One region of the Arthrobacter sp. B055-34 genome, then DNA from elsewhere that is predicted to be linked to it. Evidence: riboswitches for the same ligand, from Rfam matches in the RefSeq annotation. Region 1 holds a riboswitch; each other region holds the start of a gene.

Region 1 (5,365 bases):
GTCATCCGGGTAGCCGGGACGGACACGGTCATAATGCGCACCACCCTGCTGGAAGCTGCTGCCGAACTCCCGGCGCCGTTCGTCGTCCATCCGGGGTCCGCCGCGAACCACTGCCACACTCCTCGTGCACCCTCTGCTCTCGGTCAGGGGCCTCTCATTGACCTGTCATTGACGCCGCCAGCCGCCGGTCCCGTTGCACCGGCGGCTTCGCAACGACGGGTCAATTAGATCATGCCCCATCCGGCACGCAGGGATACGTTCCTAGCCCTAGGAGCATGGCGACGCCCCGGCGGTTCCCGGCGTCACGGGTGCCCACTCGGGGAAGGCCCGTGTTTCCACCGCTGGCACCCAGCGTCCGCTCTCGACGACATAGTCGTGGCGCAGTCCGTCACGGACCAGCGCTGCCACTCCGTCCGCGAGCCGGGCCGTGTCTTCCAAGCGGGAACCCAGCCCGAAGCTGGCACGCAGCGAACCGGACGGCAGCCCGAGGCGGTTGAGCAAGGGATGGGCGCAGAACTTCCCGTCCCGCACGCCGAGTCCGTGTTCTGCCGAAAGATACGCGGCCACGAGGCCAGCGTCGTATCCGGCCACCGAAAAATTTACGACGCCGATGGCATCCAGCGGGGCGGTCTCGCCGCTGAAAATCCGGTGCACGGTGACCGAGTCCACCGCCTCCAGCCGCTCGATGAGATACCCACGCAGCACGGACTCATGCTGCTGCCACGCTTCCTCGTCCAGCTGCGCAATGTGCTCCGCGGCCCGGGCCAGGGTGGCCGCACCGAGCACATTGGGAGAGCCGGCTTCGTGCCGGGCCGGCCCAGTTGTCCAGACCACGCCGTCCAGCCGGACCTGTTTCACTGCGCCGCCGCCAGCCAAATGCGGTGTGCCGGAATCGAGCCAGTCGGCCCGGCCGATGATCGCTCCCGCGCCGAACGGGGCATAGAGCTTGTGTCCGGAGAGGACCACATAGTCAATGTTGTCCCGGGCAATGTCGAGCCGCCGGTGCGGGGCGAGCTGTGCCGCATCCACCACTACCCGGGCACCATGCCGGTGGGCAAGCCGCGCGGTTTCGGCGATCGGGAAGATCTCGCCGGTAACATTCGACGCTCCGGTGATGGCAACGAGGGCCACTTGGCCACCTGCCAGTTCGGTCTCGATGGCCTCGAGCGTGCCGGCAACACTCGGCCGGGCCACTACGCTGCGGTGCGGTACCGCCTGCCAGGGCAATAGGTTGGCGTGGTGCTCGATGTCCAGGTACAGCACTTCGCCACCGGCCGGGATGCAGCCGGCGAGCAGGTTCAGGGAATCGGTGGTGTTGCGGGTGAAGATGACCAGGTCATCGGTCCGCCCGCCCACAAAAGAACGCAGGACTTCGCGTGAATGCTCGTAGACGGAGGTGGAGACCTGGGATGCGTACCCGGCACCGCGATGGACGCTCGCGTAGTAGGGGAGCAGTTGCTCGAGATAGGCGGTGACGGAAGCCAGCGCGGGTGCCGACGCGGCGTAGTCCAAATTGGCGTAGCGGACGGTGCCGCCGTCCAGCAGGGGAGCGGCGAGTTCTGCGCCGGTAACTTCCTGGAACGGTTGTTCCGCTGCCAGCAGCTCGGGGGACAGGGTGGAGTCGATAACAGTGGTGCTCATATGACCTCATCTGGTGAGGGATCCGTGCGCATGGCAGAGCGGATCCGCGCTTGCCGAACCAGTCAGGCACGGCCAGGTCGTCACCCGGGGCACCCCGCCGCGTTAGGAGGGTTGCCGGCCAGCAAACCGGGGTTTAGCGCTGGCACTCGTGACCTGCCATCGAGATTATTGTCCGGCCGGAGCAGCCGCATCTTTGTTACGGGAACGAAAAGGCGGCCATCCCCGGAATGGGGACGGCCGCCGTCGTAATTCGTCACAATGGCAGCGTCAGCGCAGGCCGTCCGCCTCCACGGAGGCCTCCGGAGCGGTTTCCGGCAGGGGCGCATCCTCCGGGTGTGCGGCCGGACGCTGGCCGCGCAACTGGGGATTGAGCCGGTAGAGGACCTCCTCGTGCAGCGTGCCGTTCGTGGCCAGCGCGTTGCCGCCGAAGGGTCCGTCCTCGCCCTCGAGCGAACTGAACCGTCCGCCGGCCTCGGTCACGATCGGCACCAGTGCCGCCATGTCGTAGAGGTTGAGTTCCGGTTCGCAGGCAATGTCGACGGCGCCCTCGGCCACCATGCAATAGGACCAGAAGTCTCCGTAGGCACGGGTGCGCCAGACGGATTCGGTGAGGCCGAGGAACTCCGGGAAGTTGCCCCGTTCCTGCCAGCCGGTCAGGCTGGAATAGGAGAGGGACGCGTCCTCGAGCCGGTTGACATCGGATACCCGGAGCCGGGTGGCCGCGGACAGCGAACGTCCCATGTAGGCGCCGGTTCCGGTCGCGGCCCACCAGCGCTTGCCCAAAGCGGGGGCGCTGACCAGGCCGACCACGGGGCGGTCTTCGTCCACCAGCGCGATCAGGGTGGCCCAGACCGGCACCCCGCGGACGAAGTTCTTTGTGCCGTCGATGGGGTCGATGATCCAGCGGCGGGAGCCGTGGCCGCTGCTGCCATACTCCTCCCCAAGCACCGCGTCGCGCGGCCGGGCCCGGGAGAGTTGGCCGCGGATGGCCTCTTCGGCGGCGCGGTCCGCATCCGTGACAGGGGTGAGATCCGGCTTGGTCTCGATTTTCAGGTCCAGCGCCTTGAAGCGGGCCATGGTCTGCGAATCCACGGAATCGGCCATCACATGGGCCAGGCGCAGATCATCGTTATAGCTTTGAACGTCACGGGTCATAGGCTTCAACTTATCCTTATTCGGTGGCCGGATGCGGGATGTGAAGTCCCCGGCCGACGACGGCGGTGCTACTGGAACCCCAGTTCCTTAGCCTGGGCGCGTTCTTCCGTTCCCAGCAAACGGCGCAGCGACGCCAGCCGTGCCGGGCCTGATTCGCCGGCCTGCCCGGAAGCCACCCACGCGTCCACCCCGCAGTTGACCGCGTGGTCGTCGTGCTTGCAGCCCCGCTCGCAATCGGCGGTGCCGGGCTCCAGGTCGGGAAAGGCGGAAATGATCCGGTCCGGGTCCACATGGGCGAGTCCAAAAGAACGGATGCCGGGCGTGTCGATGATCCAGCTGCCGGCCGGGGCATCGGTCAGCTTCAGGGCCAGCGCCGAGGAGGAAGTATGCCGTCCCCGCCCGGTCACGGCGTTGACGCCGCCCGTGGCGCGTTCCGCACCCGTGAGCGCATTGACCATGGTGGATTTGCCGACGCCGGAATGGCCGAGCATGACGCTGACCATCCCGTCCAGATAGCCTTTCAGCTCGGCCACGGCGTCCCGGTCGAGACGGGCCGAAAGCCCGTCGGCGGACCGTGCATCAATTCCAAAGCCCTCAGTGCCGGCGGTCCGGCTGACGATGACGGGCAGATCGAGGTGCCGGTAGTTGGAGAGCAGTTCTTCAGGATCTTTGACGTCCGCTTTGGTGACGCACAGCAGCGGGCTGATCCCGGCGTCGTACGCTGCTACCAAGGCACGGTCGATAAAACCGGTGCGCGGCTCCGGGTTGGCGGCGGCCACCACGATGACCAGTTGGTCCGCATTGGCTACGACTACCCGCTCCACCGGGTCGGTATCGTCGGCGCTGCGCCGCAACAGCGTCCGGCGTTCTTCGATCCGGACCAGCCGAGCCAAAGAGTCCGGCTCGCCCGTAATGTCACCGACGAGCGCTACGAAGTCGCCGGCTACCACCGGGCTGCGGCGAAGCTCCCGGGCACGGGCGGCGACAACCACCCGTTCCTGGGCAGTGTCTTCATCGACGACCGCGGTGTAGCGGCCGCGGTCCACGGTGATGATCCGCCCGATGACCGCGTCTTCGTGGGCGGGCCGTTCCTTGGTACGCGGACGCGAGCCGCGCTTGTTGGGACGGATGCGGACATCGGATTCATCCCACGTACGGTTGCCGCGCACCACCTTAGAGCGCTCCCGCCTCGGACTGGCGGACGGAAGTCTCGAACAGGTCCTGCCATAGCCGCGGGAACTCGGGCATGGTCTTGGCCGTGGTGCCGATGTCTTCGACTTCCACGCCCTCGACTGCCAGCCCGATAATGGCTCCGGCAGTGGCCATCCGGTGGTCCTCATATGAATGGAAAACCCCGCCATGCAGCGGCCTCGGACGGATGATCAGCCCGTCCTCGGTTTCTTCGGCGTCGCCGCCTAAGGAATTGATTTCCGCGACCAGAGCCGCCAGCCGGTCGGTTTCATGTCCGCGCAGATGGGCAATTCCGGTGAGCCTGGATTCGCTGCCGGCCAGGGCGCAGAGCGCCGCCGTGGTGGGGGCAAGTTCGCTGGTGTCGGCGAGCTGCGCCCCGATGATCTCTGCCCCGCCGGTCACGGTGAGGGTGTCGTTCTCGTAGCTGACGGTGGCGCCGAGTTGCGCCAGGATGCTGCGCCATTTGTCACCTACCTGCGTGGTTTCCGCCGGCCAGCCCGGGATCCGAACCGTTCCCTTCGTGGCCAGGGCCGCCGCGAGGAAGGGGCCGGCATTGGAAAGGTCCTGTTCGACGGTGACGTCGAAGGCCTTGATCAGTCCGGGCCGGACTACCCAATGGTTCTGCCGGGAATCGTCTACCTCCACCCCGACGCTGCGCAGTACAGCCACGGTCATGGCAACGTGGTCCAGGCTAGGGACGCTCTGGCCGGAATGTTCGAGGTGGAGCCCGTTGCCGAATCTGGCGCCGACCAGCAGCAGCGCCGAGACGAACTGGGAGGAGGCTCCGGCGTCGATGACCAGATGCCCGCCGTCGACGCCGCCGGAAGCGGCCAGCGTGAACGGCAGCGAGCGGTTTCCGCCGTCCTCCAGCCGGACGCCGAGGCCGCGTAGCGCGTCAATCGTGCTGCCCATCGGCCGCTTCCTCGCCTGGGGATCGCCGTCGAAGGTCACAGTTCCAGTGCACAATGCTGCCAGAGGCGGCACGAAGCGCATCACCGTACCGGCCAGCCCGCAATCCACCTGCGTCTCGCCCAGCTCCCTGTCCTGTTCAATAGGCGTGACCAGCAGGTCGGGACCGAACCGGCCCTCGCCCGGCGTTTCCTCGACGCGGGCCCCGAGCGCACGCAGCGCATCGATCATGAGAACCGAATCACGCGAGTGCAGCGGAGCCCGCAGGCGCGACGGGCCGTCCGCCAAAGCCGCGAGCACGAGGTAGCGGTTGGTCAGGGATTTCGAGGCCGGTACGTAAACGGTGGCATCGACCGGCCCCGGGGCGAAAGGTGCGGGCCAGTGAGTGCTGTTGCTGCCGGCGCTTGCTTGCTCAGTCATGAAAACTAGGAACCCACCACATCGGAGGCAGCTGCCCGCACGGTCCGCT
Region 2 (5,342 bases), on a different contig from region 1:
CGTCGAGCGGGAGGGACTTGTCTGCCGCGGCATCCAGTTCCCGTGCCGCGGTCAGGACCACCGATTCGGCGGCGAATGCTTTGGCCGACAGTTGGCCGACAAGCTGAAGGATCAGTGGGTCATTGCGGAACAGTTCGCCGGTTCCGGTGTTAAAGGTCCGCTTGCGGTTCCGCACCAGGATCTTCGCGTCCGCGAGCGCCGCATTGCCAATCCCTGCCAGTACGGCGAGCAGCACCAGCTGGAAGAATGCCGGTTCGTGCGTGCTCGACGGCTTGCGTTCGATAACGTCGGCCGGCTCCACCACGGCATCGCGGAAGTAGGTTGTCCCCGTCCCGGTCAGCTGCTGGCCGAAGCCATCCCAGTCGTCAACGATCTCCACGCCCGCCTGCTTGGTATTGACGACGGCGTACTGCCGCCCCTCGATACCGTCGGTACTGGCCATGACCGCGATCCACTCCGCGAAGATGCTGCCGGTGGTGTAGTACTTTTCACCGTTGAGCAGCCATCTCCCGCCGTCCCTGACCAGCTTGGTGTTCGTGGTGCCCAGCGCGTTTCCGGCCTTCTCCGTGGCCGCGTTGCCGAAGATCTCGCCGGCCACAATGCGCGGATACCAGCGGCGGGCAAACGCCTCGCCTTCCAGGCCAACCGTCTCGACGAAGGCGAAGTGTGAGCGGTACAGGTGGGCGACGCTGGAGTCCGCCGCCGCAAGTTCGATCAGGAGGCGGAAGAAGTGCTCGAAGGAGACACCGTCGCCGCCATGCTCCAGCGGCACCCGCAGTTTCCCGAAGCCTGCCGCGTTCAGCCACGCAACTTGTTCGAACGGCAGAATCCTGTTCAGTTCCCGGTCCAGTGCCCCCTGGGCGATCCGCTCGAAGACCGGCCGAAAGCGGCCGGCCAACCGCCCGTAAGTTGCTTCCGCGGTCTCGGTGCACTCGTTCGCGATAGTTTCCGTCATCGTCTTCCTTCCAAAACCTTGTTCTGTGCTGCGGCTGAGAATTCATCGAAGGCGCCGCGGTACTGACGTGCGGGGTGCCGGTCGTTGAGCTGCGACCCGTTGTAGCCCTCGCCGCCGCCGAACAGCTTTTCCCGGAAGCTTCCCCGCGCGTACTCTGTCTGCGCCAGTCCCCTGCTGCGCAGTTCCGGCAGCACTCCGTCGATGAAGTCCGTGTAGGAACCGGGCAGGATCTGGTTGATGATGTTGATGCCGTCCACGCCGGCGTCCTGCCACTGCTCCAGCCGGTCGGCAATCTGTTCCGGGGTTCCCTTGACCCGGTGGGCCCGCCCGCGGAAGTTGGCGATATCGCGCAAGGTCGGGTTGCCTCCGGGGACCGATTTGCGCAGGCTCTCCAGGTGTCCCTGCGTGCCTTCCGTCTGGAAATCGCCCAGCGGCGTGTCCGGATCCAGTCCGCCCAGATCTACGCCGAGACCGCCGGCGATGTGGGCGATCATCGCTCCGGAGTCCAGGTATTCGTCCAGCTCGGCTTCTTTACGGTCCGCCTCCGCCTCGGTGCCGCCGACGATGAAATGCAGCCCCTGGAAGAACTTCAGGTCCTCGGCCCTGCGCCCGGCCGCAACCGTCTGGCTCCGCACGGCTGCGGTATATGTGGCGGCGGCTTCGGGATGCGCCGCCAGCATGAAGGTCGCCTCGGCATTGGCGGCGCAGAACTGCTGGCCGCGGCCCGAGCTCCCTGCCTGGAACAGCACCGGGGTCCGCTGGGGCGACGGCGAAGACAGGTGCGGTCCATCGATCGAATACCGTTCGCCGCGGTGGTAGATCTTATGGACCTTTTCCGGATCCGCGTGGACTCCGGACGCCTTGTCCTGGACCAGCGCGCCGTCATCCCAGGAGCCTTCCCACAGTTTGTAGACCGCGGAGACGTACTCTTCGGCCCAGGCGTACCGGTCTTCGTGCGCGGCCAGGCCGCCGCCGCCAAAGTTCCGGTGCGCATTATCCAAGGCGCTGGTCACAATGTTCCAGGCTGCGCGACCGTTGGAGATGTGGTCCAGGGTGGACATCTGCCGCGCGAACTGGAACGGATGGCTCTGGATCACCGATGAGGTCGCCGCCAGCCCGATCTCCCGGGTTGCGCCGGCAAGCGCGCCCAGCAGGATGAGAGGATCGTTGGCCGGCACCTGCAGGCCGCGCCGGATGTGCGAGGCCCATCCGCCGTCGTCGTCGCCGTAAAGACCGACGACGTCGGCGAAGAACAAGGCGTCGAACTTCGCTTCCTCCAGCTGCCGGGCCAGGTCCGTCCACAGCTGCAGGTCATTGAAGCGGTGCTGCTGCGCCTGCGGATGCCGCCATTGTCCGCCCATGATATGGCTGTTGGTGTTCATGACGAAGGCGCTCAGCAGCAGGCGGGGACGCCCCTGCGGGTAACGCGTACTCTCGGTGGCCAAAACGGGCCCCTTTCTTTGAAAGTGCGGTTGCCGGGTCCCGGCTCGGGTCAGGAAGCGGAGACGAGCTCCGGCTTCGCATCCGCCTGGTCGTTCCCGGACAATGGTCGGTCCTTGGTCTCGGGAGCCTTGAGCGTGGCGATGATGGTGATGGCTGAGACGCCGAGGAAGTACACGATGACCCAGACCGGATTCCCGCCGCCGGCTGCCAGCAGAGCCGTCGCCACCAGGGGTGCCAGGCCGCCGCCGAGTACCGAGCCGAGTTGGTAGCCGAGGGAGACCCCGCTGAACCGGACGCGTGTGCTGAACAGCTCGGAGAAGAACGCCGCCTGCGGACCGTACATGGCGTCATGTCCGACGTTCAGGCCGAACACCACGCCGAGGACGATCAGGAAGAACACACCGCTATCGAGCAGCCAGAAGAACGGGATGACGGCCACGGCGCTGCTGACTGCCCCGAAGAGGTAGACCCTGCGCCGGCCGATGACATCCGACAGCCAGCCCCACAGCGGGACGGTGACCAGGCCCAGCGCGGACGCGATCAGCACGGCAGCCAGGCCGGTATTGCGGTCCGTTCCGGAGACCTGGGTCAGGTACGTCAGGATGAAGACGGTGTAGACGTAGTAGAAGGCATTCTGCGCGATGCGGAGGCCAGTAGTGAGCACAACCTGCCGTGGGTGGGTCTTGATGCTCTCCAGCACCGGGCGGTCAGCAACCTTTTCCACCTGCTGTACACGCTTGAACTCTGCGCTGTCTTCAACGGACAACCGGATCACCAGTCCGACGGCAACCAGCAACAAGCTGGCCACGAAGGGGATCCGCCAGCCCCAGGCCAGGAACTGTTCGTTGGTCATGGAGTTCTCCAGCACCAGCAGCACGCCCGTGGCCAGCAGCATGCCGGAGGTCGGCCCCAGCTGTGTGGCGCTGCTGGTCAGTCCGCGGCGCTTCGGTTTGGCGTGCTCCACCGTCATCAGGGCCGCACCGGCCCATTCGGCCCCGTAACCGATGCCCTGGAGAACACGCAGCAGCAGCAACAGTACGGGGGCGACCCAGCCGATCTGTGCGTAGACCGGCAGCAGACCGATGGCGGTGGTGGCCAGACCGGTCAGCAGCAGCGAGGCAACCAGCACAGTCTTGCGACCGATCCGGTCGCCGAAGTGGCCGCCGAGAATCCCGCCGACCGGACGGGCGACGAAGCCGACAGCGTAAGTCGCAAAGGCGGCGATGGTGCCGACCAGTGGTTCGGCCGGGGCGAAGAACAATGGCCCGAAAACGGTGGCCGCTGCGAGCCCGTACAGGACAAAGTCATAGCCTTCGATCGTCGTGCCGATGAAGCTGGCGACGGCGACCTTCGTAGTCATTTTCTTAGGCGGGGAAGGGTTTACGGTGGTGCTCATTACTGTCTCTCCTTTGGCGTCAGCCGAGAAGATGCAGCGCACATCCGATCGGACCACGGCAGAAGGCAGTGGGAGGGACCGGTTGAGGCGCTTACTCCATCGGTCCTGGCAGTAGCACCCTACGGAACAGGTCTTACTGCGCTAGTTCGGCGCAGCCCTCGACAAGTTCCTTGTTATCAGCGCGAATCCAGGGAGATTCGTCGTGACCAGGGTTGCTGCGGCGTCATAGAGCCAGGTCTCTCAGCCGCTCGGGATGGTTACACGTTCAGTGTGGGACCAGTCACCGGTCCGCGAAAAAGCGGTCGTCACATGCCGTAACCGGCCCCACACGGAACGGCTAGACTGCTGCGGTTTGGCGTTCCGCATCGGCGCCGGCGACACCAATGGTCCAGACATAGGGCGGCTCCGTAGCGTTGACCTCCCAGTCGCCGACGATCCGCGACTTGTAGATGAACGGGTTGTGCGTGGCCACGGTGCGGGCATTGCGCCAGTGGCGGTCCAGCGCCTTGCCCGTGCTGGTCGAGGATGCACCCAGCACATTGAACAGGGCTCCCGCCGCGTCGGGCACCAGATTGCTCAGCACAATCTGCGCCTGGCCGGATTCAAGTTCGACGGCGATGTTGGCCGCCTTTTCGGCGTCGTCGTTTTGCAATCTTGAAGCGAAGACCCGGTCGAGGCTCTGGGCCACGCGCAGGGTGGTGGCTTCCGCGGCGTAGGCCTTGGCGCTGATTTCGCCGACAACCTGCAGGATCTGGGCGTCGTTACGCACCAGCGGGGCGTTGCCGTGGCCGAAGACGCGCTTCCGCTCGCGGACGTTCGCGGCGACGTCGGTGACCACGGCCTTGGCGATGCCGGCCAGGCTGACCAGCAGGATGTGCTGGTAGAGGGCCGTCTGGTAGGGGAAGCGATCGGCGAAGGCCGAGACGTTGGCCGGGTCCACTTCGGCGTCGGTGAACACCGTGGTCCCGCTGCCTGTAAGCCGCTGGCCGAAGCCGTCCCAGTCGTCGAAGGTCTCCACGCCAGCGGTCTTGGTGGAGAGGATGACGGAGACGTCCGAACCGTCCGGGCGCTTGGCCGTCACATCGATCCAGTCGGCGAAGATGGTGCCGGTGGTGTAGAACTTGCGCCCGTTCAGCACCAGCTTGCCGCCGGCTTCGTCCAGCACGGTGCCCGTGCCGCCGGCGCCGGGCTCGGTCCACGCGTTGCCGGCCAGCTGGCCGTTGGCGAACCGCTGCAGCCAGACGCTGCGATCTTCGCGGTGATGGTGGTAAAGGTGTTCCTCCGTCAAAGCGATGTGCGCGCGCAGGGCCTGCGGAATGTTGCTGTCCGCGGCGGCGAGCTCGATGAGCAGCTGGGTGAATTCTTCCCAGCTCAGGCCGTCCCCGCCGAATTCCGTGGGGATGCGCGCGGCGCCGAAGCCGGCTTCCTTCAGCCAACCGATCTGCTCGAACGGCAGTTCCCGGGCCTGTTCACGGTCCAGTGCACCGGTGGCGATGCGTGCGAAGATCGGCCGGTACTTGGCGGCGGCCTTGGAGAATGCGTTGTCGG
Region 3 (5,365 bases), on a different contig from region 1:
GACATCCAGCGGAGGCCGCTGGACCAGGACCGTATAGCCCAGCCCGCGGGCTACCATCCCGCGCACCGCTTCGAAACTGGTCGACCGCCACGCGATTTTCGGGTCCAGCCCGGCGTCGCGCAGGTTCGGCAGCTGGTTGTCGCGCACCGAGGGGATGTCCAGCAGCACCATGTCGTCCTCGGCGAGTTCCGGCAGCGCGATCTTCTCGCGGTCGGCCAACCGGTGCTCCGCGCCCAGCAGGATGTAGGGCCGACCTTCCTTGATCACCCGCATTTCTGCGCCGCCGGTGACATGCCGCGTGTGGGTCAGCACGGCGTCGAGCCTGCCCTCCAGCATCTGCAGTTGCAGCTCATCGGCCGCCCCTTCAGTGATGGTCAGCTCCAGTTTGGGATTCGGCGCCGCGAAACCCGCCGTCATCAACGGAACCCAGAACGCCGAGAGCGTGGTGTAGCAGCCGATCGCCAGCGGCCCGGCCAGTTCCCCGTGCCGTTCCTCGATCCGGGCCTGGATCTCCTCGGCTTCGCGCAGGAGCACCTGCGCGTCCTTGAGGAAGCCCCGCCCGGCAGTGGTCAGGGTAATACCTTTCGCCTTGCGCCGGACGATGAGCTGGGTCCCGACGGCCTTTTCCAGCTCGTTGATGGCCAGCGACATTCCCGCCTGCGACACATGACAGGCCTGTGCAGCGCCGCTGATGGAGCCGGATTCAGCGACGGCCACGTAGTACTGGATCTGACGCAAGGTGTACCGGAACATAAGGAAAGCCTATCCAGTTCCACCCGCTTCCACAGTTCCCCTGGCGGTTTTTTAGCAGGCTCCCCACGCTGTTTCCCCACCCTGGCTCAGCACCGCGCGTTATCCGGGCTTATGGTCCGGAGCCGCAGTCTGCGCCACGGCGTACCTGCCCACTTGCCACGGATCGATGGCCGGCACGGCAAGCTTGCTGTAGCCGGCAACGTTGCGGGACACCACGGTCAGGCAGTACCGGACGGCCGTGGCCGCGATCAGCGACTCCACGGCCGGAACATCCGGGCGGCTGGACATCGGCCCCCAGACCGTCGCGACCTTCAGGTCCACCGGCAGGATGAAGCCCTCAAAACGCTTGGTCAGCTCCGCAAGCCAGCGGCCGTCGTCGTTGTTTGACGCAGTTTCCTGCTGGGCATGCGCGGCACGCAGTTCCCCAACGGTCAGCGCGGAGATGAAGATGCGCAGGTGTCGGCGCTGCTGCAGGAAATCGACGACGGCGGCGTGCGGCTCCGCGCTACGCACCTCCGTCACCACATCCGTATCGAGCAGCAGGCCGGCTTGCTCCCTCACGAGCCCGTGTTGATCGGGTTGGCGGCGGCAGACCGAGCGGCGGCAGCGCGGCCGGTGCGGAGGAGGAAATCGACAAAATCCTTCCGGGCGGCTGCTACGTGCTCGTAGTCATTGAGGCTCATTACGCGCAGATCCTGGCGTGCAGGGGAAATACTGGTCATGAAAAACGGTGCCGGGCACCGGTCCTTTCGCGTGCTCTTGCCCGCACCATCTGCCAACGGCGAATGCAGGCCGCTTCGTCATCCGAACCACCCATAGAGCGTGGGGTTGGTATGCGGCCAAGTCGGAGCTTAGCGACCGCAGTTCCTGAAGCTGTTGAGAGTATGCCACGGGTTCGGCGTCGCGTCACGCACTGTTGTTCATGCTGTGTAACAGGACGAGAACCAGCGACTCGAAGCGACATTTAGCCCAATCCGGATGTTTACCTGTGGGCAATCGTTTGGCTATCTGCGTCCGTGACCATATAGTAGGAGTGCTTCACGAGATGTGACGGGCAACACAATCGGCTAGCCGGTGGTGTTGCCAAGGCTCCGACCGGTCACGCACCAACCCCATGTTCGTGGGTGGTTCGGATGACGAAGCGGCCTGCATATTCGCAGAACGACGAGGTTCTAAGGGGGACCCGTGCGGGCAAGAACTATCGAGAGAACGAAATGATGAATACATACTCAACAGAACACGACCGCAAGCACACCGACCAGGCCGCGAGCCTTCCGGACGAAAGCATCTTTGACGAATGGGTGGATGTCCGGATCCACATTGAAGCCCAGCTCAGCCTGGTGCAGTTCTGCCAGCAGGGCGTACAGAAGATGTTCTTCTCAGAGGACATCGACGCTGTGCAAAAGGCCGCCCTGGACTCCGACGGCACCGCCCAGTGGTGTGAGAAGTACGCGAAACTGCTCATTCCCAGCACCCGCAGCGGCGCTGGCAACCGATTCTTTTCGCTGGTGCGGATGGAAATGGACCCTGCGGACAGGTAACCGCCGCAGCACCGTCATAAATTGTCAGACCGGGCTGGTAGAAGTCAATTACGTCTATCAACAACCGCGGACGCCGGAAATCAGCTCAGGGATTCCGACGCCGGCGGCACCGTCAGCCCGGGAGGCCTTGTGTTCCTGCTTGAATCCGAATCAGCCGGCGCCGCACCGGAACTGGTCTTCACCGCCAGTGACCTGGTGGTCGCTGCCGGCTGCGAGTACCAGTTGCTGCGGAAGCTGGACGAGAAGCTGGGCCGCACACCCAAGGCCGTCTTCGCTCCGGACGAGATGCTGGAGCGGACGGCGGTGCTCGGCGATGTCCATGAGCACCGGGTGCTGCAGGAATTCAAGGACCGGTTCGGGGCCGGCGTGGTGGAGATTGCCGAAACCAGCGGCTACACCCGCCCGGAGCTGACTGCCAAGCACGCCGAATCCATTACCGCCCTGGAGGCCGGGGCTGATGTCGTGTTCCAGGCAGCGTTTTTTGACGGCAGCTTCCATGGCCGCTCGGATTTCCTCGTCAAGGAGAACGACGGCGGGACGTTGCGTTACGCGGTGTATGACACCAAGCTGGCCCGCCATGCCAAGGTGACCGCCCTGCTGCAGCTTGCCGCCTACGGCGACCAACTCGCCAAAGCCGGAATCACGCCCTCCCCCACGGTCACACTGGTGCTGGGTAACGGCGTGCGCAGCAACCACAGCCTGACGGACATCCTGCCCGCCTTCAAGGAGCGCCGGACCCGGTTCCTGGCCATCACCGGCCAGCACCGTGGGCAGCCGGATCCCGTGGCCTGGAATGACGAACGCTACACCGCCTGCGGCCGCTGCGATTACTGCTCCGAGCAGGTCAAACTGCACCGGGACCTGCTGCTGGTTTCACACATGAGCACCACGCGCCGGCGCCAGCTGATGGCAGACGGGATCCGCACCATCGATGACTTCGCCGCCATGCCGCTGCCGGCGGGCGAAGACTCCGGCGGAACGTTAGCCAGGCTGCGGGATCAGGCGCGCATGCAGACCGGCGTCCAAGAGCCGGACGGATCGGTCGAATTCACGGCCAAAGACGGTGAATCCCATAAGGTCTCCTACCGGGTGCTGGAGCAAAACGCGCTGGCCGCGCTCCCCCGCCCCAGTCAGGGTGACATTTTCTTCGACTTCGAGGGGGATCCGCTCTGGCAGGATGCCGCCGGCACGTGGGGCCTCGAGTACCTTTTCGGCGTGGTGGAGAACCCGGTCTCCCCGCAGGACAAGCCGCCGTTCCTGCCGTTCTGGGCGCACAACCGTGCGGAGGAAGGCCAAGCCCTGGCCAACTTCCTGGACTACGTCGCACAACGGCGCGAACGGTATCCAGACCTGCACATTTACCACTACGCCAACTACGAAAAGGCAGCCCTGCGCCGACTGTCGCTACAGCATGTCCTGGGCGAGGACGCCGTGGACGGGCTGCTGCGCGAAGGCGTGCTGGTTGACCTCTACGACACGGTGCGCAACAGCCTGCGGATCTCGGAGAACTCCTACAGCATCAAGAAGCTCGAGCCGCTGTACATGGGCGATAACCTGCGCAGCGGTGATGTGACGGATGCCGGGGCCTCGGTGGTGGCTTATGCCCACTATTGCGAGGCACGTGATGCCGGCCGGGCCGATGAGGCGGCGAAGATCCTCGCCGGAATCAGCGACTACAACGAGTACGACTGCGTCTCCACACTCGAGCTGCGTAACTGGCTGCTCAAGCTGGCGGCCGAACGTGGCATCCAGCCCGGCTCGACCGCCGATGGCGTTGCCGCAGTCGACGGCGGGACAGCACCTGAGGTTCCGGACGAGCCGTCCCAGGACGAGCAGCGGCTGCTGGACCATGTGGCGGCCGCTGCGGACAAGGCCGCGCATACCGGCGAGCCGTTGTCCGATGATGACCAGGCCATCGCCATGGTTGCCGCGGCGGTCGGTTACCACCGCCGCGAGGACAAGCAGTTCTGGTGGAGCCACTTCGACCGGCTGAACGCGCCGGTGCCGGACTGGGCAGACACGAGGGACGTGTTCATCGTGCAGGACGCGGAGGTTGTTGAGGAGTGGGCCGTGCCGCCGGGGAAGCGGAATCCTGTCCGCGTGCTCCGGTTGACCGGAACGCTGGCCCCCGGCTCGACCATCAAGGAAGGCACCTCGTTGTGCCGGCTCTACGACCGGCCGTTTCCGGACTTCCTGCAGGCCAGGGACACCGGCGTCGACCAGCGCAGCTACTGCTTCGAAACGCAGGTCATCGAGTTGGATGCGGCCGGCGACAAGGATGTCCTGCTGGTCCAGGAGCGGCTGCCGTCCAAGGCGGATCCATATGACCAGCTGCCGATGGCACTGTCGCCGAACCAGCCGCCGGCCACCACCTCGCTGAAGCAGGCGCTGGCGGACCTTGCCGGACTGGTGAGCAGCGGATTGCCACAGCTGCCGCCGCATCCGGCACTCGATCTGCTCCGCCGGGTTCCGCCGCGACTGCGCAACCTGGCGTCGCTACCGGTCGTTGAACAGGAGCCGGACGGCTACATCGACGCGATCACCACCGCCGTCCAGGCACTGGACCGTTCCTACCTGGCCGTCCAAGGGCCGCCCGGCTCCGGCAAAACGCATATTGGCGCGCATGTCATCGGTCGGCTGGTTGCGCAGGGCTGGAAGGTGGGCGTGGTCGGACAGTCTCACGCCGTCGTGGAAAACATGATGAAGGCCGCGGTGGAGAAGGGCCGCGTCCCGCTGGAGCGGGTGGCCAAGAAGCTCAATGCGGAGAACGTCCCGTGGCGGAACCGCACGGACGCCGAGGTGGAACGGTTGCTCACCGAACCGGGCGGGGCGCTGGTCGGCGGCACAGCCTGGACGATGACCGGCAGCAAAGTTCCGCCAGGGTCGCTGGATCTGCTGGTTATCGACGAGGCCGGACAGTTTTCGCTGGCCAACACCCTGGCCGTCTCCCGCGCGACGCGGCGCCTGCTCCTGCTGGGAGATCCGCAGCAGTTGCCGCAGGTCACCCAGGCCACTCATCCGGAACCGGTAGACACGTCCGCCTTGGGCTGGTTGTCGGCCGGGCACCCCAC
Region 4 (5,365 bases), on a different contig from region 1:
GAATCCTTCTACTACGACCAGGTGGCGCAGATCCGGATGCCCCGCTGGCACCGCGGCAGGGTAGTCCTGCTGGGAGATGCCGCCGCGGCAGTCTCGCTGCTGGCCGGCCAAGGCGCGTCGTTGGGCATGGCCGGCGCCTACGTGCTCGCCGACGAACTGGCCAAACATGACCAGGTGCCGGATGCCCTCGCCGCCTTCGAGGCACGGTGGCGCCCGCACGTCGCCGAGCAGCAGAAGGCCGGGGTGTCCGCCGCCAAGTGGTTCATTCCAGCAGACCGCCGCGCCCTGCTGATGCGGCGGCTCTCGATGCGGCTGATCAAGGTACCGGGCGTCAGCAGGCTGGTCAGCGGCGCCGTCGTCGGTAAAATCGGGGCCGCGATCTGAGCATCTCGTCCGGCTACAGCATGATGGGAGCTATTGGAGGGTCGCGGTCAGGCGGGCAACGTTGTCGACGTAGCGTTCCCACCGGGTGCGCTGGCCCCACTCGTCCAGGGTGATCTCCCGGGAAACCTCGCGGTAGCTTTGCTGGATTTCGCGCATCTTGCCGACGATGTCGCCGCCGAGATGCATGACCGACACTTCCAGGTTCAACGAGAAGGAGCGCATGTCCATATTGCTGGAACCCAGGACGCCGACCTCGTCGTCCACGGTGAAGTGCTTCGCGTGCAGCACCAGCGGCTTCGGATACAGGTAGATGCGCACACCGGCTTCCAGCAGGGCCTGGTAATAGGAACGCTGGGCATGGTGGACCAGGAACTGATCCCCCTGTTCCGAGACGAAAAGTTCGACGTCGACACCGCGCTGCGCCGCCGTCGTAATCGCATAGAGCAGCGAATCATCCGGCACGAAGTACGGGCTGCAGATGGACAACCGCTCCACTGCCGCATAGATCAACGTGTTGAACAAGCGCAGGTTGTTCTCGGTGGCGAAGCCCGGGCCGCTGGGAACCACCTGGCACGTCGTGGGGCCCGGCTCGCGGACCGGTGCCGGCGTGAACAGCTCGCTGCCGAGGGTGTCGTCCGTTTCGCTGGACCAGTCGGTAGCGAACACCACGTTGAGCGCGGTGACGATGGGACCTTCATAGCGGGCCATCAGCTCCACCCACTGCCGTCCAGTCCGCTCGCTGGAGGCGCGGTGGTAGCCGGGCTCGATCAGGTTCTGCGACCCGGTGAAGGCCACCCGTCCGTCCACCACGAGGATTTTGCGGTGGTTGCGCAGATCGATACGGCGCCATTGGCCCCGCACGGGCAGCAGCGGGAGCATGCGTTGCCACTCGATCCCGCTGACCTGCAGCCAGCGCCGGAACTTCCGGTAGCCCTTGATCCGCATGGTGCCGAGGTGGTCGAAGAGCAGGCGGACCCGGACACCGCGGGCCGCGGCCTCCTGCAGGGCCACGAAGAGCTCGTCGGTGACCTCGTCCTTGGCCATGATGTAGAACTGGATGTTGACGAATTCCTCCGCCTTGCGGACGGCGGCGGCCATCGCGGCGATGGAACCCTCGTAGTCCGGATAGAGCTCCACGTGGTTGCTGTCCACCATCGGGAAAGAGCCGAGCGAGCGGTTCAGTTCGGCGGCCGAATGGACCCAGGCGGGGGCATCGCGTTCGCTGCGCGGTTCTTCCATGTCCTGCGTGGCTGCCCAGACCTTCCGGTTAATCTCGGTCTGTTTGGCGATCCGGCGGTCCGAAAGCCGGAAACTGCCGAACATGAAGAACAGGGCCAGGCCGACCAGCGGAATGAAGAAGATGGCCAGCAGCCAGGCCATGGCGGTGGTGGGGCGGCGGTTGCCCGGCACAATGCCCAGCGCAGCGATCCGGATTCCCATGTCCAGTATCGAAGCCACCACGACAACCCAGTCCGGGAACGTGCCCAGACCCGCAAGCGACCACAACACGGCAGCGAACTCCTCCCTTTCCCGCCGGTCCACGGCGCTGTCCTTGTACAGCCTAATGTGCCCGCGCGGCAATCTATGCTGATCCCATGACTGTTTTGGTGTTTCTCGACCCTGCCCTGGAGAACGGGCGCATCGCCGACGCCACAAAGCCGCAGCTGATGGCGACCGATCTGGGCGCCACCCGCGGCGACGGCATTTTCGAATCCCTCCTGGCGGTGGACGGTGTTCCCCGCAAGGTGCAGGCGCACCTGGACCGGCTCGCGTCCTCGGCCCGCATCATGGACCTGGACATCCCGCCGGCCGATGCCTGGGAGCGGGCCATCGCCACCGCCGTCGCCGAACATGCTCCCGTCGAAGAACTGGTGCTCAAACTGCTGGTCACGCGCGGCGAGGAGGGCGCGGGCCGCCCCACCGCGTGGGTGCAGGCCTCGCTTCCCGGCTCCACCGGCAGGGACCAGCGGCAGGAGGGCCTCGACGTGCTGCTGCTGGACCGCGGCTACGACAGCAACATCGCCGAGCGCGCGCCGTGGCTGTTGCTGGGCGCCAAGACCCTCTCCTACGCCGTGAACATGGCCGCCCTGCGCTATGCCAAGGCCAACGGCGCGGACGACGTCATCTTCACCTCCACCGACGGCCTGGTGCTGGAGGGCCCCACCTCTACCGTGCTGATGGCGACCGTGCGCGACGGCGTCCGGAAGCTCACCACGCCGCTGCTCGAAAACGGCATCCTGCCCGGCACCTCCCAGGGCGCCCTGTTCAACGCGGCCGCGGATGCCGGCTGGCAGCTGGGCTATGGGCCGCTGGAACCGCACCATCTGCTGGCGGCCGACGCGGTGTGGCTGGTCTCCAGCATCCGGCTGCTGGCACCGGTCAAGTCCATCGACGGCCAGGCCATCCCGGTGTCGCACGAGATGACGGAGGAACTGACGGCGCTGCTGGCCAAGGGCAGCCGGGAGTAGCCCAGCGCTTCCTGCGGCGGCGAGGGCTGCGGCCTTCCGTCGTCGTAAACCTACGTAACGGTTACCAATGATGACGACGGCGGCGCCCCGGCTTGGGTGCCGGGGACGGCGCCGTGCTACTTTCTTGAGCAGAGTAACGAGGTCCAGCGTCAAGCCCTGACTGTGCTGGCCGGCAACCCTCTTCACGGCGGGGTGCCTCAGGTGACTACTCGGCAGTGTTCATTAGGTTCATTTGCAAGCGTGATCAGGAGTACCCCATGCCCCCGTTGGAACAACCCGTCCAGTCCCCCGTTGACAATGCGGCGGGCAGCCCCCTGCCCTACCGGTTGCTGACCGGGCCGGACGACAGGTCCTTCTGCGCCCGGGTCAGCGCGGCGTTGGCGGAGGGCTACGAACTCTACGGCAACCCCTCGATTGCCTTCGACGGCGAACGCGTCATCGCCGCCCAGGCCGTGGTGCTGAAGGGACACAGCGCATGAGCTACGCCGGAGACCTCACCGTGGAAGAAGCCGTGGAGAAGCTGCGCGGCGGTGCCGTCCTCGTGGACGTCCGCACCGAGACCGAATGGCAGCAGGTGGGTGTGCCCGTGACGAACGACGACGGTGCTCCCGCGCGCTTCATCGAGTGGAACCGGATTGACGGCAGCCGCAATGCCGCGTTCCTCAACGAACTGCAGTCGCTGCGCGGCAAGGAGCTGTTGCTGATCTGCCGTTCGGGGCGGCGCTCCATCGATGCCGCTATCAGCGCCACCGCCGCCGGGCATACCGCGTACAACGTGCTGGGCGGCTTCGAGGCCGCCGGCGGCTGGCAGCAGAGCGATCTGCCCTGGAAGAGGGGCTAGCCGGTGGCGCCCCCGCAGTCTGCCGGCCCGGGGCCGGACCTGGCGGAACTGCGCGCCGGCTGGGACCCGCAGACGAGGGCGGTCCGCGGCGGCCTTGACCGCACGGGCTTCCAGGAAACCTCAGAAGCCTTGTTCCTGACGTCCGGCTACGTTTTTGATTCCGCCGAGGCAGCCGAAGCCTCCTTCAACGGCGAGGTGGAGCGCTTCGTCTACTCCCGCTACGGCAACCCCACGGTCGCCGCCTTCCAGGAACGGCTCCGGCTGCTCGAGGGCGCCGAGGCCTGCTTCGCCACGGCCAGCGGCATGAGCGCCGTCTTCACCGCCTTGGGCGCCCTGCTCGCCGCCGGTGACCGGGTGGTTGCGGCGCGGAGCCTGTTCGGTTCCTGCTTTGTCATTCTCAACGAGATCCTGCCGCGCTGGGGCGTGGAGACGGTCTTCGTCGACGGGCATGACCTCGCCCAGTGGGAGCAGGCCCTCGCCACCCCTGCCGCTGCGGTCTTCTTCGAGTCGCCGTCCAACCCGCTGCAGGAGCTGGTGGACATCCGTGCGGTGGTGGACCTGGCGCACGCCGCCGGGGCGCAGGTGGTGGTGGACAATGTCTTCGCCACCCCGCTGCTGCAGCAGGCAACGGAACTTGGTGCCGACGTCGTTGTTTATTCGGGTACCAAACACATGGACGGGCAGGGCCGCGTTCTTGGCGGCGCCGTGCTGGGCTGCGCGGATTTCATCAACGGCCCGGTCAAGCAGCTGATGCGCCACACCGGTCCCGCGCTGAGCCCGTTCAACGCCTGGACGCTGCTCAAGGGGCTGGAGACGATGTCCCTGCGCGTAAACTATGCCACCGCATCCGCCCTGGAGATCGCCCGCTGGCTGCAGACACAGCCGGCGGTGCGGCGCGTGGTCTACCCGTTCCTCGAGTCGCATCCGCAGTACGAACTGGCGCGCCGCCAGATGAGCGGCGGCGGAACCGTGGTCACGTTTGAACTTGAGCCGGGCGCTGCGAACGGTTCGGATGCCAAGGCCGCCGCGTTCCGGCTGCTGAACTCGCTGACCACCGTGGATATCTCGAACAACCTCGGTGACGCCAAGTCCCTGATCACCCATCCGGCCACCACCACGCACCGCGCGATGGGACCGGACGGACGGGCCGCGATCGGGCTCGGCGACGGTTTTGTCCGGCTGTCCGTGGGGCTGGAAGCCACCGAGGACCTGCTCAAGGACCTGGACCGGGCACTGACTGGCCCGTAGATCCAGGGAGTCGACGAAGGCCCGCGCCTTGTTGCGCCCAGCCGCAATCGAGGAGACAGCTGCGGCCCTTCCCAGAGCTGAAAAGGGCCGCAGCTGACCAGTGGATCGCGGAGGAGCCCGGGTTAGCCGAAGATGAAGTTCCAGGTCCCGGCGGAGACGGCGGCGGTAACGGCCGCCGCCGAGACCAGGGCACCGCCCAGGAAGACCCAGATATCCACCCTGCTGAACGTCGATTCCCGCGCCCAGGTGCGTTGCGCCCCGCCGAAACCGCGGGCCTCCATCGCCACCGCCAGGCGGGTGGCGCGCCGGATGGCCTGGACGATGAGGCCGAAGGCTTGGCCGAGGAACGCCGCGAATTTGGCCAGCGGTTTGTTCTCGGCGCCGACTCCGCGGGCACGGCGGGCCAGTCCCAGGGTCCGCCATT

What was found. A riboswitch is a leader RNA that binds a small molecule or an ion and turns the genes downstream of it on or off. The one in region 1 is predicted to bind S-adenosylmethionine.
Region 2: linked by a shared signal. The riboswitch ahead of AC5RWO_RS20535 (MFS transporter) and the one ahead of AC5RWO_RS10740 (aminotransferase class V-fold PLP-dependent enzyme) in region 1 are both predicted to bind S-adenosylmethionine.
Region 3: linked by a shared signal. The riboswitch ahead of AC5RWO_RS08110 (hypothetical protein) and the one ahead of AC5RWO_RS10740 (aminotransferase class V-fold PLP-dependent enzyme) in region 1 are both predicted to bind S-adenosylmethionine.
Region 4: linked by a shared signal. The riboswitch ahead of AC5RWO_RS14525 (DUF1737 domain-containing protein) and the one ahead of AC5RWO_RS10740 (aminotransferase class V-fold PLP-dependent enzyme) in region 1 are both predicted to bind S-adenosylmethionine.

What each region holds. Positions count from the first base shown of each region.
Region 1 covers NZ_JBNHFQ010000004.1:471,403-476,767, forward strand. Annotated here, with positions in the region: gene AC5RWO_RS10735 (class I SAM-dependent methyltransferase) at 1-111, opposite strand, end outside; gene AC5RWO_RS10740 (aminotransferase class V-fold PLP-dependent enzyme) at 268-1,641, opposite strand; SAM riboswitch class IV at 1,683-1,795, opposite strand; gene hisN (histidinol-phosphatase) at 1,909-2,796, opposite strand; gene rsgA (ribosome small subunit-dependent GTPase A) at 2,865-3,968, opposite strand; gene aroA (3-phosphoshikimate 1-carboxyvinyltransferase) at 3,970-5,316, opposite strand; gene AC5RWO_RS10760 (DoxX family protein) at 5,322-5,365, opposite strand, start outside.
Region 2 covers NZ_JBNHFQ010000015.1:54,904-60,245, reverse strand. Annotated here, with positions in the region: gene AC5RWO_RS20545 (acyl-CoA dehydrogenase family protein) at 1-955, opposite strand, end outside; gene AC5RWO_RS20540 (LLM class flavin-dependent oxidoreductase) at 952-2,400, opposite strand; gene AC5RWO_RS20535 (MFS transporter) at 2,448-3,794, opposite strand; SAM riboswitch class I at 3,888-4,054, opposite strand; gene AC5RWO_RS20530 (acyl-CoA dehydrogenase family protein) at 4,132-5,342, opposite strand, start outside.
Region 3 covers NZ_JBNHFQ010000003.1:448,757-454,121, forward strand. Annotated here, with positions in the region: gene AC5RWO_RS08095 (LysR substrate-binding domain-containing protein) at 1-753, opposite strand, end outside; gene AC5RWO_RS08100 (PIN domain-containing protein) at 853-1,314, opposite strand; gene AC5RWO_RS08105 (hypothetical protein) at 1,311-1,436, opposite strand; SAM riboswitch class IV at 1,504-1,626, opposite strand; SAM riboswitch class IV at 1,790-1,957, shown strand; gene AC5RWO_RS08110 (hypothetical protein) at 1,968-2,294, shown strand; gene AC5RWO_RS08115 (TM0106 family RecB-like putative nuclease) at 2,424-5,365, shown strand, end outside.
Region 4 covers NZ_JBNHFQ010000007.1:121,622-126,986, forward strand. Annotated here, with positions in the region: gene AC5RWO_RS14510 (FAD-dependent oxidoreductase) at 1-384, shown strand, start outside; gene cls (cardiolipin synthase) at 415-1,824, opposite strand; gene AC5RWO_RS14520 (aminodeoxychorismate lyase) at 1,980-2,852, shown strand; SAM riboswitch class IV at 2,985-3,099, shown strand; gene AC5RWO_RS14525 (DUF1737 domain-containing protein) at 3,110-3,331, shown strand; gene AC5RWO_RS14530 (rhodanese-like domain-containing protein) at 3,328-3,693, shown strand; gene AC5RWO_RS14535 (O-succinylhomoserine sulfhydrylase) at 3,697-4,941, shown strand; gene AC5RWO_RS14540 (energy-coupling factor transporter transmembrane component T family protein) at 5,064-5,365, opposite strand, start outside.